DNA from 3 places in the Exiguobacterium sp. SH0S2 genome. Region 2 is predicted to be linked to each of the others. Evidence: predicted binding sites of a transcription regulator. Region 2 holds the regulator's gene; each other region holds the start of a gene.
What was found. The regulator LexA, encoded in region 2, represses DNA repair genes until DNA is damaged. The targets are predictions, from matches to a motif close to CGAACATATGTTCG.

Region 1 (5,796 bases), 120 kb from region 2:
GTTGGAGAAGTGTGAGCCGATGATTCACGCGGCCGACCCGAACTGTAAAGCGTTACATGGCGGCTTCGGCTGGTTGAACGCGCAAGAGTGGTACAAGCTCATCGAGATGCACACCAGACATCATCTACGGCAACAGGCGGAATTGGAACGGTATCTTAGAGCGTTCCATGACTGACAAAGACGAATAGAGACAAAAAAAGCCTGCACACGCGACAGTATATGTCATGTGTGCAGGCTTTTGCTGAATCAATCGAGATAGACGTCCTCGATGTCACCGAACGTCTCCTCGTCGAAGACGAACGAGCCGTTGGCGTAGCGGTCGAGCAGTGTCAGTTGTTTCGCGTTGACCGTCTTCGCGGTCTCTTTGCCGACGATGTGGATCGTCTCATCCCCATGCACCGGCAGCACGCGGCGGATCTGGTGCGGTTTTGATTTGACCTCACGGATGAGCATCGTGCCACGCAGGTTGCGGTTCGTGCAGTCGAACTGGTCTTCGAGCTTCATCTTCTTGACCGCTCCGCGTTGCGTCACGAGGACGAACAGCGGCGGTGTGAAGAAGGCGAACGCGTCGGCGACGACGTCACCGTCTTTCAAGTTCATCGCTTTGACACCGGCGGCACGCTGTCCGACGACCGGGACGTCGTCTTCTTTGAACCAAAGCCCGTATCCACGCTCAGAGACGAGGAAGAGTTGGCCTGGACCGTCACTGATGCCGGCGAATACGACCTCGTCGTCCCCTTTCAGTTTCAGCGCCATGAGCGCCTTCGACTTGCGCTGGGCGTCATAGTCACGGAGCGGCGTCCGTTTGACCATGCCGTCTTTCGTGACGAACAGGCAGTGTGCGTCCGTCTCGAACGTCGAGACGACGTCGGCCGAGACGACTTGCTCGCCTTCGATCGGCACGAGGTTGGCCACGTGTTGGCCCGCGTCTTTCCATTTCGTCTCCGGGATCTGGTGGACCGGGATGAGCAGATAGCTGCCTTTGTTCGTCCAGACGAGCAAGTGGTCGGTCGTCATCGCCTGTGTGAGGAGGACGGGCCGGTCTTTTTGTTTCATCTCCGGCATATCCTCGCTCGAGGCGCCGTATGAGCGCATCGACGAACGTTTCACGTAGCCGTCACGGCTGACGAACACCATCGTCTCTTCGACGGCGATCATGACCTCGGTCTTCAGTTTCAATTCTTCGACTTCGGCCTCGATGACCGAACGCCGCTCATCACCGAACTCGTCGCGGAGCGCCGTCAACTCTTTTGAGATGAGTTTCCGCTTCGTCGCGTCGACGTTCAAGATGTTGGCGAGACGCGCGATCTCTTTTTGCAACACTTTCGCTTCTTTTTGGAGCTCGACGATGTCTGTGTTCGTCAAACGATACAATTGAAGCATGACGACCGCTTCGGCTTGACGGTCCGTGAACGAGAAGCGATCCATGAGCTTCTGCTTCGCCTCGGACTTGTCCTTGGCCGAACGGATCAGTTCGAGCGTCTCGTCAAGCACTGAGATGGCTTGTTCGAGCGCGTCGACGATCTCGGCGCGTTTCTTCGCCTGTTCGAGCTCGAACGTCGTCCGGCGGGTGACGACTTCCTCGACATGTTTCAAATACGCATCGATGATCGGTAACAGACCGAGCTGTTTCGGTGTCCGCTGCACGATCGCGACCATGTTGTAGTTATAGGCGAGCTGCAGGTCGGTATGCTTCAAGAAGAAGTGGAGCACACCTTCCGCGTCCGCTTCTTTCTTCAATTCGATGACGACACGGACCCCGGTCCGGTCGGTCTCGTCACGGACTTCGGCGACGCCTTCGACTTTCTTGTCGAGACGGAGCTCTTCCATCTTCTTGACGAGGTTGGCCTTGTTCACCTCATACGGGAGCTCGGTGATCGTGATCTGTTCACGGCCGCCCTTGAGCGGCTCGATGACCGATTTGGCGCGGATGATGATCTTGCCTTTACCGGTCTCGAACGCTTTCAAGATGCCGTCTTTGCCCATGACCGTGCCACCGGACGGGAAGTCGGGACCTTGCATGTAACGGAAGGCGTCATTCGGTGTCTCGACTTCGCCGGCGAGTCGGGCGATGGCGAGATTGAGCACTTCGGTCAAGTTGTGCGGGGGGATCTCGGTCGCATACCCCGCCGAGATCCCGGTCGTCCCGTTCATGAGCAGGTTCGGTAGGAGTGACGGCAAGACGAGCGGTTCCTCGGTCGAATCGTCAAAGTTCGGCGTGTAGTCGACCGTGTTCTTGGCAATCGACGTCAGCATGACACCGGCGATCTTCGACAGCCGGGCCTCGGTATACCGCATCGCGGCAGCCGAGTCGCCGTCCATCGAGCCGTTGTTCCCGTGCATGTCGATGAGCGGGTAGCGGAGCTTCCAGTCTTGCGACAGGCGCACCATCGCCTCATAGACAGAAGAGTCACCGTGCGGGTGGTAGTTCCCGATGACGTTCCCGACCGTCTTGGCCGATTTCCGGTACGCCTTGTCGTTCGTGTTGCCTTCATGGTGCATCGCATACAAGATCCGGCGCTGAACGGGCTTGAGCCCGTCGCGCGCGTCCGGGAGCGCCCGGTCTTGAATGATATATTTCGAGTAACGCCCGAAACGGTCTCCGACGACCTGTTCGAGCGACAAGTTTAAAATGTGTTGAATCGTCGACATCGTTACATCACTTCCTCAATCGCTTTAGTCACATGTTCATTGGCGATGATCGAATCATCTTCTTGGAGACCGAAGGCGACGTTCTCCTCGATCCATTCGCGGCGATGGGCAACGTTGTCCCCCATTAGCACCGAGACGCGCTTGTCGGCGACGGCAGCGTCATCGATCGTCACGCGGATGAGTGTCCGTGTGTCCGGGTTCATCGTCGTCTCCCACAGTTGATCGGCGTTCATCTCACCGAGACCTTTGTAGCGCTGGATGATATAGCCTTTTTTGTACACTTTGACGAGTTTCTCGAGCGCTTCCTCGTCCCAGGCGTATTCGAACTGCTCCGACTTGCCTTTCCCTTTCGAGATGCGATAGAGCGGCGGCAAGGCGACGAACACTTTGCCCGCCTCGACGAGTGGTCGCATGTAACGGAAGAAGAACGTCAACAAGAGCACTTGGATGTGGGCCCCGTCCGTATCGGCATCGGTCATGATGATGACTTTGTCGAAGTTGCAGTCACTGAGATCGAAATCGTGTCCGACCCCGGCGCCGATCGCGTGGATGATCGTGTTGATCTCCTCGTTTTTCATGATGTCATTGAGTTTCGACTTCTCCGAGTTGATGACCTTCCCGCGGAGCGGCAAGATCGCCTGGATCGTCCGGTCACGGCCTTGTTTGGCCGAACCGCCGGCCGAGTCCCCCTCGACGAGGAACAGCTCGTTCTTGGCGGCGTTTTTTGATGTCGCCGGCGTCAGTTTCCCGTTCAGAATGCTCGAACGTTTCTTTTTCTTGCCGTTACGCGCCTCTTCACGCGCTTTTCGGGCCGCTTCGCGGGCCTGGGCCGCGCGGATCGCTTTCTTGATGAGCATCGTCGCCATCTGCGGGTTTTCCTCGAGGAAGATCGTCAGCTGCTTGGCCATGACGGCGTCTGCGCTGGCACGGGCTTCAGGCGAGCCGAGTTTCGACTTCGTCTGTCCCTCGAACTGGAGGAACTCCTCCGGGATCCGGACCGAGACGATGAGCGTCAAGCCTTCACGGACGTCGCCGCCGTCGAGGTTCTTGTCTTTTTCTTTCAACAAGCCGTTTTTGCGGGCGTACTCGTTCATGATCCGGGTCATCGCCGTCTTGGCGCCGACTTCATGCGTCCCGCCGTCCCGGGTGCGGACGTTGTTGACGAACGACAACACGTTCTCCGAGTAGGCGTCCGTGAACTGGAAGGCGAGTTCGAGCTCGATGTCGTTCTCGGTCCCTTCGAAGTAGACGGTCGGGTGGAGCGTCGCCTTGTCGTCATTCAAATAGTGGACGAACTCGGCGATCCCGTTCTCGTAATGGAACGTCTCTTGCTTGTCCGAGCGTTCGTCGGTCAACGTGATCGTCAACCCTTTCAATAGGAAAGCCGACTCCCGGAGCCGTTCGGCGAGCGTGTCGTAGTTATACGTCGTCGTCGAGAAGATGGTCGTGTCCGGCTTGAAGTAGACGCTCGTCCCGGTCTGGCGGGCTTTCCCCGTCTCGAGGAGCGTCGTCTGTGGCACACCGCCGTCAGCGAACGTCTGCTCGAACACCTTGCCGTCGCGATAGATCGTGACGAGCAGCTTGCTCGAGAGCGCGTTGACGACCGAGGCGCCGACCCCGTGCAGTCCGCCAGACGTCTTGTAGCCGCCTTGGCCGAACTTTCCGCCGGCATGGAGGACCGTGAAGATGACCTCTGGCGTCGGTTTTCCCGAGGCGTGCATCCCGGTCGGCATACCACGCCCGTGGTCACGGACCGTGATGGCATCGTCTTTATGGATCGTCACATCGATCTGGTCACCGAAACCGCCGAGCGCCTCGTCGATCGCGTTGTCGACGATCTCGTAGACGAGATGGTGCAGCCCGCGATGGTCGGTCGAGCCGATATACATCCCTGGTCGTTTCCGAACGGCAGCGAGCCCTTCGAGCACTTGGATGGCGTCTTCATTATAATTAAATAGTTTTGTTGACATGTCAGTCACCTCATCTTCGAACACATGTTCGTTTTTCATACCTAATTGTATAGCTGTTTCAGGATTCTGGCAAGCCTTCCTCTCCGCGCCGTCGACGCGTGAAAAAAAGTAGACCTGCCGCAGGGGCAGGTCTCAGCCGAGGAGTCGAGCGTGCTCGACGTAAATACACCGGTTCTCGATGTAGTCAAGTCCGGCAGCATGAACGATTCGTTCGGCGTCCTTGCTCGACAGACCGAGCTGGTTAAAGACGAGTCCGACATCCCCATGACGGACCGCGTCCTCGGCAACGCCGGCCAAATATTCGTTCCGGCGAAACACGTCGACGATATCGATTCGTCCCGGGATGCTCTCGACCGTCGGATACACCTTGCGGCCGTTCCACGTCTCGAGCGTCGGATTGACAGGGATGACCGTATACCCTTGCAGGAGCAAATACTCCGCAATCTGGTTGGCGGTCTTGTTCGGGTTCGATGACACACCGACGACAGCGATCGTCTTCGCTTCAGCGAGATGTTGTTTCAAACGTTGGTCGTCCATCCTGAAATCCCCCTTTTGTTTACGTTCTCAGTGTAACGTTACCTCGTTCCCCGTTTCAAGCTTTATTTTCGCTTAACGGATGAACGGCTGTCGAAACAAAAGTTTATATCCCTCATAGTGGTTTACATAATAATGTATTGTCACCCTGTTGATTCGCTCTTAAATCGGAAGATGCCACCACGTCTGTTTTAACGAATCAAACGACGCTTCTATAAACCTTGCGTGAAATATCTATTTCACGCAATTATAACGTCCTGAAATCAACGTTTACAGAGAGTGGATTGACTCGATTCTCGAACAGGCGTAGGCAAATCCTTACAGTTTCGGTATACTGGAACGAGGAGGTGTTCACGTGGGGACTGCCTATGAGGAACGTCGCGGTACACTGTATAATTACCGCATCACTTTTTACGGGAACGCGCTCGCATGGCTCATCCATGTCGTGTTCTTGGTCACGTTTTGGCGTCTCGACGTCACGGTGCTCGCCTGGTCGAACGTGTTCAGCGTTCTTTATTACACGCTCTCATTTTATTTCGTACATAAACGGTACTACCGGACGTTCTTTATCGGACTGTTCGTCGAAGTCGTCTATAACGCCATCATCTCGACGATCGTCCTCGGGTGGGGCGCAAACGTC
Region 2 (5,796 bases):
CGTGGCGACGGCCGCGGTTCATTGAAAGAACTCGGTGTCGGCTACGATACGGTCGAGTTGAAAGACGATCAAATCGATGTCGCGGCTGCGATCGAACGGATCCGCCCCGAGACGAAGCTCGTCGGCATCCAACGTTCGAAAGGGTACGCCAATCGACGCAGCATCCCAGTCACAGAAATCGGCGAGGCGATCGCGGCGATCAAAGCAGCGCACCCGCACGTGTTCGTCTTCGTCGACAACTGCTACGGCGAATTTGTCGAGACGATTGAGCCGACACATGTCGGGGCCGACCTCATGGCCGGTTCGCTCATTAAAAACCCGGGCGGTGGCTTGGCGAAGACGGGCGGCTATATCGCCGGGACGAAAGCATTGATCGAACGATGCTCGTTCCGGATGACGACGCCAGGCATCGGCAGCGAGGCCGGTCCGTCGCTCTATTCGCTGCAGGAGATGTATCAAGGCTTTTATATGGCGCCGCACACGGTCGCCCAAGCGTTGAAAGGGGCCCATTTGACGGCGAGCCTGCTCGGCCTGCTCGGCTTCGAGACCGATCCGCATTATACGTCACGGCGGACCGATTTGATTCAATCGGTCACGTTCCGCGACCGCGACAAGATGATCGCGTTCTGTCAGAGCATTCAGATGGCGTCCCCGGTCAACGCCCACGCGTTGCCGGTACCGGCCTATATGCCAGGCTATGAGGACGACGTCATCATGGCGGCCGGGACGTTCATCCAAGGCTCGTCGATCGAACTATCAGCGGACGGACCACTCCGGGCGCCGTACACGGCATACGTCCAAGGCGGCTTGACCTATGCGCACGTGAAAGTCGCGTTAATGCTCGCCTTGAGCCAATTGCGGACGAAAGGGCTCGTCACATTTGACCGTGAAAATTCAACTCAAACGTTGTAACCGAAATGTCATGTTAACTTTCTTAACATCTATTGACAGGAAAGTTGTCATGTATTATTCTCACAGTGTGAGACAGAAAAGGAGGGGTAAGGGATGGCCGATCAATTTCGTCGCTCCAACCCGTTGTTTCCGATTGGGATCGTCCAAGATCTGACGCAACTGACAGGCAGGCAGATTCGATATTACGAAGAACAGGGTCTGGTTTCGCCTAGTCGGACGGAATCGAAACGACGACTTTATTCCTTTAATGATGTCGAACGTTTACTCGCAATCAAAGATTTCATTGACCAAGGCTTCAACTTGGCGGCGATTCGCCATATGCTCGACAACGACGGTGCCAAAGAGACAGAACAATCTGCTTCTACGGCCCCGCCAAGCGAACCGCCAAAGATTTCCGAGAAAGAGTTACATCAATTATTGAAAACGCAGCTTCAAGAAGCTGGTCGTTTCAATAAAACGTCGCTCATCCAAGGAGAGTTGTCACGTTTTTATCGATGACGCCAGTACACAAACCATTACACAATGTGAGAGGGGACTTTTACCATGGCCAGAAAAACGTTCACAAAAGAAGACATCAAACGGATCGCACAAGAAGAGGACGTACGCTTTATTCGTCTTCAATTCACGGATATCCTCGGTACGATTAAAAACGTCGAGGTGCCGATCAGCCAATTGGACAAAGCACTTGATAACAAGATGATGTTCGATGGCTCTTCAATCGAAGGGTTCGTACGCATCGAGGAATCAGACATGTACCTCTATCCAGACCTTAACACGTGGGTTGTCTTCCCATGGACAGACGGCAGCGGTAAAGTCGCTCGCTTAATTTGTGATATTTATAATCCGGACGGCACGCCGTTCAGCGGTGACCCGCGCGGTATTTTGAAACGCAACCTCGAGCACATGCAAAAGCTCGGCTTCTCAGCGTTCAACGTCGGACCAGAGCCAGAATTCTTCCTCTTCAAGAAAGACTTGAACGGACAGCCGACACTCGAATTGAACGACCAAGGCGGTTACTTCGACTTGGCACCGGTCGATTCAGGCGAGAACTGCCGTAAAGAAATCGTTATCGAGCTCGAAAACATGGGCTTCGAGATCGAAGCGTCACACCACGAAGTCGCACCAGGACAGCATGAAATCGACTTCAAATACGCGGATGCGGTAACGACTGCCGACAACATCCAAACGTTCAAACTCGTCGTCAAGACAATCGCGGCGAAGTATGGCCTTCACGCGACGTTCATGCCGAAACCACTCTATGGTGTCAACGGTTCAGGGATGCATGCGAACATGTCACTCTTTAAAGGCGACACGAACGTGTTCTACGACCCGAACGGTGACATGGAGCTCTCGGATACGGCACGCGCCTTCACAGCTGGTATCCTTGAGCACGCACGTGCGTTCACGGCGATCTGTAACCCAACGGTCAACTCGTACAAGCGTCTCGTGCCTGGATACGAAGCACCATGCTACGTCGCATGGAGCGCTCGTAACCGTTCACCGCTCGTTCGTGTACCGGCTGCCCGCGGCCTCTCGACACGTATCGAAGTACGTTCGGTCGACCCGGCGGCGAACCCGTACCTCGCGCTCTCGGCCCTCTTGGCTTCTGGTCTTGACGGCATCGAGAAAGATTTGAAAGCACCGAAACCGATCGACAGCAACATCTACGTGATGGACAAGCCAGAGCGTGTTGCGAACGGCATCGACGATCTTCCGGCGACACTCTTCGACGCGCTCGAAGTACTCCGCGCCGACAAAATCGTCATGGATTCGCTCGGTGACCACATCGGCGAACACTTCCTCGAGTTGAAAGAGATCGAGTGGGACATGTTCCGCACGCAAGTAACAGAGTGGGAACGCGATCAGTACATGACGCTCTACTAAGTCGAATGAACTTGAAAAAACGCTCGATCCAGTTTCTTGGATCGGGCGTTTTTTTAGTCAAAACAAGCGACCACTCGAAATTGAGTGGTCGCTTGTTTTGGGATTAGAACGCACGCTTGAAAAACGTGGACGCGTAGTCGAGCGCCGTATGGAGTGTCGTCGCGAACACGAGACCGAGGAAGAACGGGATGCCGTTCAAGTCGAGCCACGTCTTCACAACCGCTTCATACGGAGTGAACGTAAGGATGAGCGCGAGCGGGAAGCCAAGGTAGATGACACGAATGAGATCGCTCAACACCGGCAAGTGCGACAGCGGAGACCGGTGCGGCATCAGCTTCACGTAAGGGAGCCAAAAGCCACGCAGCGGTCCCCACCGATAGTATGCATCCGATTTTAAATCGAGGTCCGGGGAGAGCCAGAACGTCCCGATAAGCGCACCGAGGAAAAGGGTAGTCGGGATATCGACATCAATAAAAGGCGTGGCAATCGCTAAAGCACCGATTGCCACGAGGTTCGTACGCGTATGTGTCTTGCCGCTAGCCATTAATGGATCGTCCGGTATACACCGATGACCTTCCCTAAAATGGATACGTTATCGAAATACATCGCCTCAAGTTCATCGTTCTCCGGCTGGAGTCGGACTTTCGACGCCTCTTTGTAGATCCGTTTGACGGTCGCCTCACCCTCGTCCGTCATCGCGACGACAATCTCTCCATTGTCTGCCGTGTTCTGTTGTCTCACGAGTACGCGGTCCCCGTCGAGGATTCCGGCGTTGATCATCGAATCGCCAGAGACGGAGAGCATATACACGTTATCCGAACCGACGATATGGGCCGGGAGCGGGAAGTGTTCTTCCACGTTCTCGATCGCCGTGATCGGTGTTCCGGCCGTAACTTTCCCGATGACCGGGACGTACATGACCGTCTCACGCTCCTCGATTGACGGGGCGTCCTCGCTCAACACTTCGAGCGCGCGCGGTTTTGTCTTATCGCGCCGAATCAATCCACGTTTTTCAAGACGGTCCAAGTGACCGTGCACGGTCGAGCTCGATGCGAGACCGACGGCTTCACCAATTTCTCGGACTGACGGCGGATAACCCTTCGTCCGAACTTCAGCTTTTATAAAATCAAGAATCTGTTGCTGTCTTGCTGACATTTTTTTCAATGGATTTCACCTCGTTTATGTCGAATAACCTGCGAACGCATCCTATTCTTTATGGATTTATTTTAACACAAGAACATATGAGCGTACAAACATTCGTTCGTTTTTTCTTGACCGAACAGAAGTTCTTGTTTTATGATGAGAACAGATAAACGAACAGACGTTCCTAAGAACGCATATTCTCATATTTGGAGGCGGTTCAAATGAAAGATACAATCAACGGATTCATATTGGTCGGAATGGTAGTGCTTGGGATGTTCGCCTTTTACTTAGTCGGCGAGTTTCGCCAAGGCGAAGTTGTCGAGCCGACAGTGATGACGGTCGAAAGAAGTATCGAACAAGAAGTTGCGTTCAACGAAGCGGAAACGCTCGAAGCCCAGCTGTTAGCGGAACGTGCGGAAAAAGAAGAACGGAAAACGACGTGGTTCGCCGCTGAATGATCGATTTGGATTGCGAACACCCGCTCATCCTGTGTATCGTAAAAGGATGACTGGAAAGAAAGGGAGTGACGAGATGCGAGTCGTCATTTATTGTCGCGTATCGACGAACAAGTCAACTCAGGAAACCTCGCTCACGAGGCAAGAAGCGGAATTGTTACAGATGGCCAAACGTCTCGATGCGGAAGTGATCGATGTGATCACCGAACAAGAGAGCGGTTTCGAGGTCAATCGGACGGGTCTGCTCGATCTGTTAGAGCATGTGTCGGCGTCAAAGCTCGATGCCGTGCTCGTGAGCGATGACAGTCGCCTCGGCCGAGGGAATGCAAAAATCGCCATCTTGCATACGCTCATGAAGCATAACGTCCGGCTGTTGACGATGCAGTCGTCCGACGAATACGTCGTCTCTGACGCCGAGAAGATGGTGCTTGAGATTGTCAGCGTCGTCGAGGAGTATCAACGGAAGATTCATAACGCCAAGATATCGCGCGGTATGCGCCGGGCGGTCGCGAACGGCTTCAACCCGCAACGCAATATTCAGCACCATGACCAAGGTGGGAGGAGCCGGATCGAAGTGCCGATCGAGGAGATCGTCCAACTTCGGGAGCGGGGGCTCACCTTCGCTGAGATCGCGGCCACGCTCCGCGGATTCGGCTACGAAGTCTCGAAAGCGACTGTGAACCGTCGCTATTTGGAACATGTGGCAGTGCCAGAAACTTGATTCCTGCGCCCTGATTTTGTACAGTAGAACTACAAATTCAGTAGAGAGGGGGCGAACCTCATGTTAGCACCCGAACAATTGGAGCGGATTAACTTCCTCGCCAACAAGGCAAAGACAGACGGCTTGTCACAACAAGAGATGGACGAGCAACAAGCGTTACGTCAACAATATTTAAAAGCGTTCCGTCAATCGTTCAAATCCCAGATGATGGGCATGAAAGTCGTCGATCCGGAAGGCAACGACGTGACACCAGAAAAACTAAAAGACGAACAGAACCGACACCGTTCTGAATGAACTCGAATGCACATCCTATTTCGTATAGGATGTGCATGTTTGTTATACACGAAGCTCGATAAGGTTCGACCATTCCCTCGAAAACAGACGTATGGAAGTAAACGATTCCAATCAATGTGACATACTATTTAATTAGTTGTGACACACGATTGAGTGTGCTAAAATATGACGGGTAGAAACTTTCTTAACAACAGAGAGGATGAAATTAGTGGAAACAACTACTAAAGAATTATTAGCGATTAACTCGATTCGGACGCTCTCGATTGATGCTGTCCAACAAGCGAACTCAGGTCACCCAGGTATGCCGATGGGTGCGGCCCCGATGGCGTTCACGCTTTGGACAGACAAAATGCGTCACAACCCGAAAAACCCGAACTGGTTCAACCG
Region 3 (5,796 bases), on a different contig from region 2:
ATGTCATCAGTCAGTTCGATCGTTTCCCCGTTGACGCGGACACGGACGAACCCTTCTTTTTTGAGCGAGTCGAACACTTTGACGTGCGTGCCTTTCCGTCCCGACACGATCGGCGCCAAGATTTGCAGGCGCGTCTTCTCCGGGAGCTCCATCACTTGGTCGACCATCTGTGAGATCGTCTGGCTTGAGATCTCGATGCCGTGGCGTGGGCAGACGGGTTTCCCGATGCGGGCGAACAAGAGTCGTAAGTAGTCATAGATCTCCGTCACCGTCCCGACGGTCGAGCGCGGGTTCCGGCTCGTCGTCTTCTGGTCGATCGAGATGGCCGGGCTCAACCCTTCGATCGTATCGACGTCCGGCTTGTCCATCTGTCCGAGGAACTGACGGGCGTATGCCGACAGGCTCTCGACGTAACGGCGTTGCCCTTCGGCGTAGATCGTATCGAATGCGAGCGATGACTTCCCTGATCCCGACAGACCCGTCAAGACGACGAGCTGGTCACGAGGGATATCGATATCAATGTTTTTCAAGTTGTTGACGCGCGCCCCTTTGATGACGATCGCATTTTTCTTTTCAGCCATTTAATTCCCTACCTTCAACTCCAAGATTAAGTCACGCAATTCGGCCGCCCGCTCGAACTGAAGATCGCGGGCCGCTTGTTTCATTTCTTCTTCTAGTTTGCCGATTGCCGCCTCGCGCTCGTCTTGATTCATCGAGCTGAGCGACTCGAGCACTTCTTCTTCGGCAGCGACGGTCGCGCGGATGACGCCGCGCACTTCTTTGCGGATCGTCTGCGGCGTGACGCCGTGCTCTTCATTGTATTCTTGTTGGATCGTCCGACGGCGGTCGGTCTCCCCGATCGCCCGCGTCATCGAATCGGTCATCTTGTCCGCGAACAGGATGACGTGGCCGTTCGAGTTACGGGCCGCCCGTCCGATCGTCTGGATGAGTGACCGGTCAGAACGAAGGAACCCTTCCTTGTCGGCGTCGAGGATCGTGACGAGACTCACTTCCGGGATATCGAGCCCTTCCCGCAGCAAGTTGATCCCGACGAGGACGTCGTATTTGCCGAGCCGCAGGTCACGGATGATCTCGATCCGTTCGAGCGTCTTGATCTCGGAGTGCATATAGTTGACCTTGATGCCCGCTTCACGGAGATAGTCCGACAAGTCTTCGGCCATCTTCTTCGTGAGCGTCGTCACGAGGACGCGTTCGTCCTGTTTGATGCGGTCGCGGATCTGGTCCATCAAGTAGTCGATCTGTCCTTTGATCGGGTGGATCTCGATTGTCGGGTCGAGTAGACCCGTCGGCCGGATGATCTGCTCGATCATGTTTGGTGTATGCTCGAGCTCGTACGGGCCCGGTGTCGCCGAGATGAAGATCGCCTGATTCAACTTCTTCTCGAACTCCTCGAACTTGAGTGGACGGTTGTCCTTGGCCGATGGTAGACGGAAACCGTGGTCGACGAGCATTTGTTTGCGCGCCTGGTCGCCGTTGAACATCCCGCGGACTTGCGGCAGCGTCACGTGTGACTCGTCGGCGATGAGCAAGAAGTCTTTCGGGAAGTAGTCGATGAGCGTGTACGGCGTCGCCCCTTCTTCCGTCAAGTTCAGATGGCGTGAATAGTTCTCGATGCCTGAACAGTAGCCCATCTCGCGCATCATCTCGAGGTCGTAGTTCGTCCGCTGCTCGAGACGTTGCGCTTCGAGCAGTTTGCCTTCTTCGCGGAATTTCTCGAGCTGTTGCTCGAGCTCGGCCTCGATGTTGACGATTGCCTTTTGCAGCTTCTCGTCGCGGGTGACGAAGTGGGATGCCGGGAAGATCGAGACGTGTTCACGGTCGGCGATGATCTCGCCGGTGAGCGGGTTCATCTCGCGGATACGGTCGATCTCGTCACCGAAGAATTCGACGCGCAAGCACTGCTCGTCGCGTGACGCCGGGAAGATCTCGACGACGTCGCCGCGGACACGGAAGCGCCCGCGTTGGAAATCGATGTCGTTCCGTTCATATTGGATGTCGATCAATTTGCGGAGCATCTGGTCGCGCCCCATCTCTTTGCCGACGCGGAGACTCAAGACGAGACTGTTGTATTCTTCCGGGTTACCGAGACCGTATATACACGATACAGATGCGACGATGATGACATCATCCCGCTCGAACAAGGACGACGTCGCCGAGTGGCGGAGCTTGTCGATCTCGTCGTTGATCGAGGCATCTTTCTCGATGAACGTGTCGGTCGACGGCACGTACGCCTCCGGTTGATAGTAGTCATAATAGCTGACGAAATATTCGACGGCGTTGTTCGGGAAAAACTCTTTGAACTCGGAATAGAGCTGGCCGGCGAGCGTCTTGTTGTGGGCTAAGACGAGCGTCGGTTTCTTCACTTCCTGGATGACGTTCGACACGGTGAACGTCTTCCCGGTGCCGGTCGCACCGAGCAGCGTCTGATAACGGTCGCCACGGTTGACGCCTTCGATGAGCTGGCGGATCGCCTCCGGCTGGTCGCCGGCCGGACTATATTCCGAATGTAATTCGAACGGAAGCTTGATCTTGTCCATATATATTCCTCGCTTTCTATCCCTTGCATATTGACTTGATTATAGCACATACACGAACAAATATTCGCTTCTGAGACGCTTCCCAAACCGCTCTCCGATTCGCTATAGTGAGGAGGAATCTAAACAGAAATGGGTGGGTCGTCATGTGGTCACTTCTCTTTATCCCGCTCGGCGCGGTCGTCGGCGCCTTGTCCGGTTTCTTCGGCATCGGGGGCGGTGTCATCATCGTCCCGGTGCTCTTGTTCAACGGATATTCGGCGGCCGAGGCGGTCGCGACGTCACTTTTGTTCGTCGTCGGGACGAGCCTGGCCGGGGCGAAGAAGCACTCGTCGCTCGGCAACGTGGCTTGGTCGACCGGCCTCACGGTCGGTCTGGCCGGCGCCGTCACTGCGCAGCTGTCGAGCCGGCTCGTGCTGTCGATCTCCGGGACGTATGACTGGTTGCTGAATGTGTTCTATTTGCTTATCCTTTCTTATTTTGCCGTTACGCTTCTAAAGAAAACATCGAAGCCGCCGAAACGGAAAAAATCCGGATTGGCCGCAAGTTTCTTCATCGGGGCGATCGCCGGGCTCTTGTCGGCGCTCCTTGGCATCGGCGGCGGTTTTATCATCGTCCCGTTGCTCGTGAGCTGGCTCGGGTTTTCGACGCACCGCGCCGTCGGGACGAGTCTCTCCGCCGTCCTGTTCATCTCGCTCGGCGGGCTCATCGGTTACTTGCCGTCGCTGTCGCTCGATTACGTTGCCCCGCTCGCCTTGGTGACAGGTGCTTTCATCGGTGCCCCATTCGGCGCAGCGCTCACGAATCGTTATCGGGACCATGAGATTTCAAGACGGCTCGCTTGGCTCTACTTGGCTGTCATCGCCTCGATTGTGCTCGACCTCGGGGCGACATGGTGGGCACCGTTGTCTTTCGTGAGCTTAGGGGTTCTCTTCATCTTTCTCGTCGGGATCACCCTTGATTTTTCCAAACATTTTACCAGTCCGAACCACTTTCCTCATTAAAAAGTGGTTTTTTTCAATATCTTGGTTTTAAAGCGCTTTCAAACGGGGGATATAGAAAAGTGGTAAGCCAAATCCAATATGGAAGGAAGGGAGTATCACATGTCAGCATTTGTCAGCGAAATTATCGGTACAATGCTACTCATCTTGCTCGGTAACGGTGTCGTCGCCGGCGTCGTCCTCCGCCACTCGAAAGCCGAGAACGGCGGCTGGATCGTCATCACGTTCGGTTGGGGTCTCGCCGTTATGGTCGGGGTGTACGCCGCAGGTATTTACGGAGGCGCGCACATCAACCCGGCCGTCACAATCGGCCTCGCCACGAGCGGGGCATTCCCATGGGAAGATGTGCCACTGTACATCCTTGCCCAGTTCATCGGGGCGTTCATCGGGGCCGTACTCGTCTACGTACACTACAAACCGCACTATGACGCGACCGACGACCCGGGTGCGAAGCTCGCGACGTTCTCGACCGCTCCTGGTATTCGGAACACTCCGTTCAACTTGATCTCGGAGATCATCGGAACATTCGTCCTCGTCTTCGCTTTACTATCGTTCGGGGCCAACACGTTCACAGATGGATTAAACCCGCTCATCGTCGGTTTCTTGATCGTCTCGATCGGTCTCTCGCTCGGTGGAACGACCGGTTATGCGATCAACCCGGCCCGTGACCTTGGACCGCGGATCGCGCATGCGATACTCCCAATCAAAGGCAAAGGGACGTCCGACTGGGGCTATTCATGGATTCCAGTCGTCGGACCGATCATCGGCGCTGTCATCGCCGCGTTGCTCTATGGTATCCTCGTCCCATAATCACCCTAACTTCTAAGGAGGCACATTCATATGGACAAAGAAAAACGGTATATTTTAGCAATCGACCAAGGTACGACCAGTTCACGGGTCATCATCTTCGACCACGACGGCAAGATCGTCACGACCGCTCAGCGCGAGTTCAAGCAGTACTTCCCGAAACCAGGCTGGGTCGAGCATAACGCCAACGAGATCTGGGGTTCGGTCCTCGCCGTCATGGCCGAGGCGTTCGGTTCGGCCGACATCGACCCGAAAGAGATCGCGGCCATCGGCATCACGAACCAACGGGAGACGACGGTCGTCTGGGAGAAGTCGACCGGCAGACCTGTCTACAACGCCGTCGTCTGGCAATCGCGTCAGACTGCCGGCATCTGTGACGAATTGAATGCGGCCGGTCACGCCGACTTGTTCCGCGACAAGACCGGATTATTGATCGACGCTTACTTCTCGGGGACGAAAGTGAAATGGATCCTCGACAACGTCGAAGGCGCCCGTGAGAAAGCGGAAGCCGGGGAATTGTTGTTCGGAACGATCGACACGTGGCTCATCTGGAAACTCTCGGGCGGTCTCGCGCACGTCACCGACTACTCGAACGCGTCACGGACGCTCATGTACAACATCTACGAGCAGAAGTGGGACGATGAGTTGCTCGACATCCTCACCGTACCAAAGTCGATGCTGCCTGAAGTCAAGCCATCGAGTGAAGTATACGCTCACACGATTCCGTACCACTTCTTCGGATTCGAAGTCCCGATTGCCGGCGCGGCCGGTGACCAACAAGCCGCCTTGTTCGGCCAAGCCTGCTTCGAGTCAGGCGAAGGGAAGAACACATACGGTACGGGTTGCTTCATGCTTATGAACACGGGAGAAGAAGCCGTCAAGTCGGACCACGGTCTGTTGACGACGATCGCCTGGGGCTACAACGGCAAAGTCGAGTACGCGCTCGAAGGATCGATCTTTGTCGCCGGATCAGCCATCCAGTGGCTCCGTGACGGACTGCGTATGCTCAAGTCGGCGAAAGATACGGAACAGTATGCGAACCGTGTCGACACGACCGACGGGGTCTACGTCGTCCCGGCCTTCGTCGGACTCGGTGCCCCGTATTGGGACTCGGACGTCCGCGGCGCCATCTTCGGGATCACCCGCGGTACGGAAAAAGAACACTTCGTCCGGGCGACGCTCGAGTCACTCGCCTATCAGACACGCGACGTCTTGACGGCGATGGAGCAAGATTCCGGCATCGCATTGAAGACGCTCCGCGTCGACGGTGGTGCAGTCAACAACGACTTCCTCATGCAGTTCCAAGCGGACATCTTGAACGTACCGGTCGAACGTCCGGAAGTGAGTGAGACGACGGCGCTCGGCGCCGCCTATCTCGCCGGACTCGCCGTCGGGTTCTGGAAAGACCAGAACGAGATCAAGCAGCAATGGAA

Region 1: the regulator LexA is predicted to act here: its motif matches at 4,640-4,653, upstream of parE (DNA topoisomerase IV subunit B).
Region 3: the regulator LexA is predicted to act here: its motif matches at 2,612-2,625, upstream of uvrB (excinuclease ABC subunit UvrB).

The regions. Positions count from the first base shown of each region.
Region 1 covers NZ_SJVB01000001.1:142,837-148,632, reverse strand. The annotation lists gene EVJ21_RS00755 (DinB family protein) at 1-175, shown strand, start outside; gene parC (DNA topoisomerase IV subunit A) at 247-2,652, opposite strand; gene parE (DNA topoisomerase IV subunit B) at 2,655-4,622, opposite strand; gene EVJ21_RS00740 (CoA-binding protein) at 4,755-5,159, opposite strand; gene EVJ21_RS00735 (GGDEF domain-containing protein) at 5,512-5,796, shown strand, end outside.
Region 2 covers NZ_SJVB01000001.1:24,319-30,114, forward strand. The annotation lists gene EVJ21_RS00130 (methionine gamma-lyase family protein) at 1-912, shown strand, start outside; gene EVJ21_RS00135 (MerR family transcriptional regulator) at 1,006-1,410, shown strand; gene glnA (type I glutamate--ammonia ligase) at 1,456-2,796, shown strand; gene EVJ21_RS00145 (metal-binding protein) at 2,900-3,340, opposite strand; gene lexA (transcriptional repressor LexA) at 3,340-3,960, opposite strand; gene EVJ21_RS00155 (hypothetical protein) at 4,161-4,397, shown strand; gene EVJ21_RS00160 (YneB family resolvase-like protein) at 4,471-5,115, shown strand; gene EVJ21_RS00165 (DUF896 domain-containing protein) at 5,176-5,409, shown strand; gene tkt (transketolase) at 5,609-5,796, shown strand, end outside.
Region 3 covers NZ_SJVB01000002.1:54,880-60,675, forward strand. The annotation lists gene uvrA (excinuclease ABC subunit UvrA) at 1-581, opposite strand, end outside; gene uvrB (excinuclease ABC subunit UvrB) at 582-2,558, opposite strand; gene EVJ21_RS05100 (sulfite exporter TauE/SafE family protein) at 2,702-3,559, shown strand; gene EVJ21_RS05105 (MIP/aquaporin family protein) at 3,659-4,366, shown strand; gene glpK (glycerol kinase GlpK) at 4,397-5,796, shown strand, end outside.